DNA from 3 places in the Ensifer sp. LBL genome. Region 2 is predicted to be linked to each of the others. Evidence: predicted binding sites of a transcription regulator. Region 2 holds the regulator's gene; each other region holds the start of a gene.

What was found. Region 2 encodes PhoB, which activates phosphate uptake and scavenging genes when phosphate is short. Its sites were predicted from a motif close to TGTCATNNANCTGTCAT; they were not measured.
Region 1: OKW20_RS23645 (NAD-glutamate dehydrogenase) is a predicted target of PhoB. The motif match lies at 1,295-1,311, and genes of this name have one in related genera.
Region 3: OKW20_RS27575 (DUF1045 domain-containing protein) is a predicted target of PhoB. The motif match lies at 1,199-1,215, and genes of this name have one in related genera.

Annotation. Positions count from the first base shown of each region.
Region 1 covers NZ_JBNDJY010000006.1:108,504-110,702, forward strand. The annotation lists gene OKW20_RS23645 (NAD-glutamate dehydrogenase) at 1-1,069, opposite strand, end outside; gene pdxY (pyridoxal kinase PdxY) at 1,355-2,199, shown strand, end outside.
Region 2 covers NZ_JBNDJY010000001.1:1,001,411-1,003,609, reverse strand. The annotation lists gene phoU (phosphate signaling complex protein PhoU) at 1-441, shown strand, start outside; gene phoB (phosphate regulon transcriptional regulator PhoB) at 644-1,327, shown strand; gene OKW20_RS04895 (GcrA family cell cycle regulator) at 1,396-1,917, opposite strand.
Region 3 covers NZ_JBNDJY010000008.1:97,891-100,089, forward strand. The annotation lists gene phnE (phosphonate ABC transporter, permease protein PhnE) at 1-1,172, shown strand, start outside; gene OKW20_RS27575 (DUF1045 domain-containing protein) at 1,300-2,007, shown strand; gene OKW20_RS27580 (alpha-D-ribose 1-methylphosphonate 5-triphosphate diphosphatase) at 2,009-2,199, shown strand, end outside.

The sequences.
Region 1 (2,199 bases), on a different contig from region 2:
GGCTTTGCGGATCGTAGCCGAAGTGATCGACGATCTTTTCGATCTTGTGGCGCAGAAGCGGAATTTCAGCTGCCTGGCGGGTGTAGGCCGAGGAGGTGAACAGGCCGACGATGCGCAACTCGCCAGCGACGTTGCCGTCGGCGTCGAAGCGCTTGACGCCGATATAGTCCATGTAGGCGCGGCGATGCACGACCGACTTGACGTTGGCCTTGGTGACGATCAGAAAATCGGGGCCATCGAGGAAGGCGAGAATTTCAGGTGTGGTCAGCACCGCGTCCTTGCCCTGGCGCAGAACGCGCACATCCGGGTTGGAGAGGATGCCGAGGCCCCTGCCCTTGCCGCGTTCGACGGCTGCCTTCTCGCCCTTGCCCGAATAGGTGTATTCGCGCATGCCGAGGAAGGTGAAGTTGTTGTCTCGCAGCCAGCGAAGGAAGGCGAGCGCCTCGTCGCGGTCGCTCTTCTTGCGCGTCGCGTTGTAGGTTTCGAGTTCCGACATGGCCTGATCGAGCAAGGTCGTCATCGCCGGCCAGTCGTGCACGGTCTGGTGGACCTGCTCCAGCACGTCGCGGATGCGGTTGCTGAGCTGCTCCGCCTCGACGGGCGCAAGCTTGGTCAGGTGGATCTGGATATGGCTGACGCGGTGCGACGGATCGCTTTCCTCTTCCGGATCGAAGAGCTTTGCCGGCTTGCCCGGTTCCTTGACCAGGATGGGATGGATCGCGAGGTGAATGTCACGGTGGGTGCTGGTGATTTCCCCCATGACCGAGTCATAGAGGAACGGCATGTTGCGTTCGGTTACGGCGATGACCGATACCTCGGTACCACCCGGCGCGATGCCGGCGACGGCTTCGACCGAAACCTGCGGCTTGCCGCCGTCCCAGCGGGCGAGTTCACGAGCCGCATGGGCTGCGGTCAGCGCCAGCATGTCCGCCGAATAGAGATCGAGGTCATCGTTGCTGGCCCCACCGAAGAGGATCTCCGGCGCCAGCGCCTCGACGCCCAGTTTGATGGCGGCCGCCTTCGCTGCGTCGATGTGTCTGTCCCGCTTCGGATTGTATTTCACGCCCATGAAGTCTCTCCCATTCATGATAGGCCAAACCCTATCAGAACCATGGCTAATGGCGACCGCTTTTTACGCTGATTTCGGCAAAATCGAGCCCAAAATCGGAGAATTTCACGTGAAAACAGCTTAAATCCATTTAAATCGAAGGTAATTTCGCGAAAATTGCTCGAAAATCGAAGAAAAAGCACGAAAACGCCAGAGGCTTCTCCGGAGCCTATCTGCCATCGGCTGTTGACAGGGCGGTGACAGTCGGGTGAACAGAGTTTCGAGATCGTAGGATTGGACTGGTCGATGCCCGAAATGCCTTCCCTGCCCGGCGCCGTCATCGTCATCTCGAGCCATGTCGTGCGCGGCAAGGTGGGCAACAGGGCCGTGGTCTTCGCGCTGGAGACCCTGGGGCATCCGGTCTGGGCCCTGCCGACCGTCATCCTCCCCTGGCATCCGGGCCATGGCCGCTCGACGCGGATCGCCATTTCCGATCAGGATTTCGGGGCGGTGATCGATGACCTCATTGCAGCACCCTGGGCCGGAGAGGTGCGCGCCGTGCTTTCGGGCTACCTCGGCTCGGCGGGACAGGCGGAAGCTGTGGCGCGGCTGGTGACGGCGCTGAAGGAGCGCAATCCCAAGCTGATCTATGCCTGCGACCCCGTGGTCGGCGATGCCGGTGGTCTCTATGTGCCGGAAACCACGGCGGTTGCCATTCGCGACCGCCTGCTGCCGCTTGCAAATCTTGCGACCCCGAACCGCTACGAGCTTGCTTGGCTCGCTGGCGCGACGCTGGAGACGAACACGGCGATCCTCGACGCGGCGCTCGGCCTTGGTCCGGCCCGCGTGCTGGTGACGTCCGCCGTGCCGATGATGAGCGGCGGGACCGGCAATCTCTTTCTTTCGGGCAACCACGCGCTGCTTGCCGAACATCGTCTGGTCGAAAACCCGCCGAACGGCACGGGCGACCTGTTGGCGGCGGTGTTTCTCGCCCGAATCCTTGAAGGACTTTCAGAGGAACGCGCCTTGCAGATGGCGACGGCGAGCGTATTTGAGATCATCGCGCGGAGCGTCAAGCGCGGCGCAGATGAATTGACCATCGAGCAGGACGCGTCGAGCCTCTCGACGCCCATGGCGATGGTGCAGATGCG
Region 2 (2,199 bases):
GCCTCCGATCTGGAACGCGTCGGCGACCTTGGCAAGAACACCGCCAAGCGCGTGATCGCGGTTGCCGGATCCGGCATTCCGCGCAAGCTCGCCCGCGGCCTGGAGCACCTGGCAGAGCTGGCTCTGGTCCAGCTCAAGGAAGTGCTCGACGTCTACGCTTCGCGCTCGCCGGAGAAGGCCAACAGCATCCGCGAGCGCGACGAGGAGATCGATGCGATCTACACCTCGCTGTTCCGCGAGCTTCTGACCTACATGATGGAAGATCCGCGCAACATCACGCCCTGCACGCATCTTCTGTTCTGCGCCAAGAACATCGAGCGCATCGGCGACCACGCGACCAATATCGCTGAGACGATCTATTACATGGCGACGGGTGCTCAGCCGGAAGGCGAGCGTCCGAAGGATGACACCACTTCGACACTGGGCTCGGTCAACGACTGAGCGCCGAGCGCGCCGTAAGCATGCATGCCCTTTGAAATCTGATCCGGTCGCGGCTTCGGTCGCGGCCCCGAATTCCTGTATCTGAAGCACGCGGTTTTCGCCCCGCCTTTGAAATCGGCGGACGTGCTCCAGATTTAGAGTGTCTGAGCGCCGGCCGGGCCGATGAGCCCAAGGGTCGCCCGCGGTAAGGAGACGTTACCTGATGTTGCCAAAAATCGCCGTAGTCGAAGACGAAGAGGCGCTGAGCGTTCTGCTGCGTTACAATCTGGAAGCCGAGGGCTTCGACGTCGACACGATCCTGAGGGGCGACGAGGCGGAGATCCGGCTTCAGGAGCGGCTGCCCGACCTGCTCATCCTCGACTGGATGCTGCCCGGTGTTTCCGGCATCGAGCTTTGCCGCCGGCTGCGCCAGCGCCCCGAGACGGAGCGCCTGCCGATCATCATGCTGACGGCGCGCGGCGAGGAAAGCGAGCGCGTCCGGGGTTTGGCGACCGGCGCCGACGACTATGTGGTCAAGCCATTCTCCACGCCGGAGCTGATGGCGCGCGTCAAGGCGATGCTGCGCCGGGCAAAGCCCGAGGTCCTGTCGACGCTGCTTCGCTGCGGCGACATCGAACTCGACCGCGAGACCCATCGCGTTCACCGCCGCAGCCGCGAAGTGCGCCTCGGCCCGACCGAGTTTCGTCTTCTGGAGTTCTTGATGTCCTCGCCGGGCCGCGTCTTCTCGCGCTCGCAGCTTCTGGATGGCGTCTGGGGCCATGACATCTATGTCGACGAACGCACCGTCGACGTGCATGTCGGTCGCCTGCGCAAGGCTCTGAATTTCTCGAACATGCCGGACGTTATCCGCACCGTTCGCGGCGCCGGCTATTCGCTCGAAAGCTGACAGATCCGGGAGTCGCCAACAAAAAAAGGGGCCGATCGGCCCCTTTTTTATTGATGCTGTCCGGCTTCTTAGCGGGCCCTGCGGCGCTCACCCGACGGCTGGTAGGCCAACCGCGCATGGAAGGTGCAGTAAGGCGAGGATTCCGGGGAATCGTTGCCGCAGAAGTGAAACTCTTCCTTCAGCGGGTCGCCGATCGGCCACTTGCAGGTGCGCTCGGTGAGCTGGGTCAGCTCGAGGCGGCGCGACATCGGCACGACAACGTCGGTCCGGGTGCTGAAATCCTGCTCGGCAACGAGATCGACTTCGATTTCTTCCTTGAGAACGACAGCGCCGGCCGCGCGTGCAACCGGGCGGGCCGAAACGCGCGAAGCGTAGTTCGGCGCACGCGGTGCCGAAGTCGGGCGCTTCGGACGGGCCGCCGTCGTGGTGCTACCGCCGGCCTTGGCGCGACCTGGCAGGCTCAGGCGGTGAACCTTGCCGATGACAGCGTTACGGCTGACGCCGCCGAGCTGTGCCGCGATCTGGCTCGCGCTCAGGCCCTCGGACCAAAGCTTCTTCAGTTTCTCCACCCGCTCGTCAGTCCAGTTCATTTCTGCACTCTCCGTTCTCAGCGTTGGGGATGGCAGAATCCCTCACCGCACCCCGGCTGAACCCCGGGGTTGCAAACGCGATAACTCTTTTGGTGACTAGGTCCGCCGCATGCGTCTAGTAATTGAATGTTAACGTACTGACCGCTGGACTCTGTGGCAAGAGTCCCGGGAATCAGGCCGAATCGATTTCGTAGTTTTCCCCAACTTGCTCGGCCGGCGTTGCATTTTTGCAAGCCCTCCCGGACGATTTTTCTGCTGCCAGGAATCGACCCTTCATGTTGC
Region 3 (2,199 bases), on a different contig from region 2:
CGCGCCAGGTCGAAATACCGGCCGCCACCGCGCAGGTGGCAAAGCCGAAGTCTAGCTCGTCCTTCAGCTTCATGGCCCCCGGTTCCGCGCTCGGCGGCCCCACCGCCACGGAAACGCAGAGCCGTGTCGAAACACGGACGGAAGAAGTCCTGACGCGCGTCGTCGTCACCTACAACCGCTCGACCAGGATCGAGATCGCCGATGGCCTGGTGAAGGCGACCCATGGCGGCGACACGCTTGTCATGGCCGTCGACGGCGCCGACACGGTGCGGCCGCAGGGCGTATTGCCCGCCTGGGCAACACAGAAGCGGCCCGGCGAAAAGATCGTGCTTGCCTTCGGTGCCACCGGCTGGGCGGAAGTCGAAGGCGACGAGGTTTCCGTCCGAAACCGCTTCTTCGGCTGGGCGAACTTCCTGTTCGACACCAACTCGCCCTTCTTCGGAAAAAGCTATGGGGAAGTCGCCTCGCTCATCACATCAGGCGAGCGCATCGATCCGGCCCGTTCCAACCTGTCGCTTGCCTGGAACAACATCCTCTATAATGCCGAGTGGCAGCATCTCGACGTCTGGACGAAGCTGCTACAGACCGTCGTCATGGCCTTCGTCGGCACGCTCTTTGCGTCGCTGATCGCCTTCCCGCTCTGCTTCCTGGCCGCCCGCAACATCACCCCGAGCTTCCTGACCAACCAGGTGGTCAAGCGCTTTTTCGACTTCCTGCGGTCGGTGGACATGTTCATCTGGGCACTGTTTTTCACCCGCGCCTTCGGCCCCGGACCGCTTGCCGGTATCTCGGCGATCTTCTTCACCGACACCGGCACACTCGGAAAGCTCTACTCCGAAGCGCTGGAAAACATCGACGACAAGCAGCGCGAAGGCGTGAAGTCGGTCGGGGCGACGCCGCTTACGGTGCAACGCTTCGGCGTGCTTCCGCAGGTGTTGCCGGTCTTTGCCAGCCAGGCGCTTTATTTCTGGGAATCGAACACCCGTTCGGCAACGATCATCGGCGCCGTCGGCGCCGGCGGCATCGGCCTGAAACTCTGGGAAGCGATGCGTACCAATTCCGATTGGGAAAATGTCGCCTATATGGTGCTTCTGATCTTGCTGGTTGTCTTTATTTTCGACAGCATCTCGAACGCGTGCCGTTCGCGCCTGATGGGCAGCAAGGCACATTGACGACAGCCAAGCATTTGCGTGTCCGCCATCATGATGTTGTCATGGAAATCGGCTAGCTGCGCATCGCATCCCGCAAACAATCGACCCGCCGCCCTGGCGGGCCGGTCGCTACAAGAAAGTGAAAACCGTGCGTTATGCCATCTATTTCGCGCCGCCAGCGGACAGCCGGCTGTCGCAGGTCGCGTCCCGTTGGCTGGGGCGCGATGCCTTTACCGGCGAAGACCTCACGCTTCCGACGATCGCCGGGATTGACGAAGAGACGCAACGCGCACTGACGGCCGACCCGCGGCGCTACGGTTTTCACGGCACACTGAAGGCGCCTTTCGAACTTGCCGAAGGCCGGGACGAAGACGAGCTTCTCAGTATTTTCGAGTGCTTTGCCGCCGACCTCGACCCGTTCGAGATCCCCGAGATCGTGCTGCATCAGTTGGGTCCGTTCTTCGCTCTCGTGCCGTCCGCGCCTTGCGCCGACCTGCAGGATTTGGCCGAAGACGCCGTTCACCGCTTCGACCCGTTCCGTGCGCCGCTGTCGGACGCCGACTTTGCCCGCCGCAAGCCAAACAGCCTGCCTGAGCGCCAGAGGCGCTACCTCAGAGAATGGGGCTATCCCTATGTTTTCGAAGAGTTCCAGTTCCACCTGACCTTGACCGGCCCGGTACCCACGGAAACCGGCGGCGTGATGCGTACCGCGCTCGAAACCACCTTTGCCGAGCATATCGGCAAACCACTTCACGTCACGTCAGTCGCGCTCTTCGTCGAACCGGAGCGCGGCGCACCCTTTACTGTCCGCTCCTTGCTGCCGCTCGGCAGCGACACCCAACGAAAGATCGCATGAGATGAGCAAAGAACAGGTTTTGACCAACGCCCGCATCGTCCTCGAGGATAGTATCCTCGATGGTTCGGTGCTGATCCGCGACGGCAAGATTGCCGATATCTCCGCGGGCACGGTTGCCAGCGGCGAGGACTTCGAAGGCGACTATCTGATCCCCGGCCTCATCGAGCTGCACACCGACCACCTCGAAGCCCA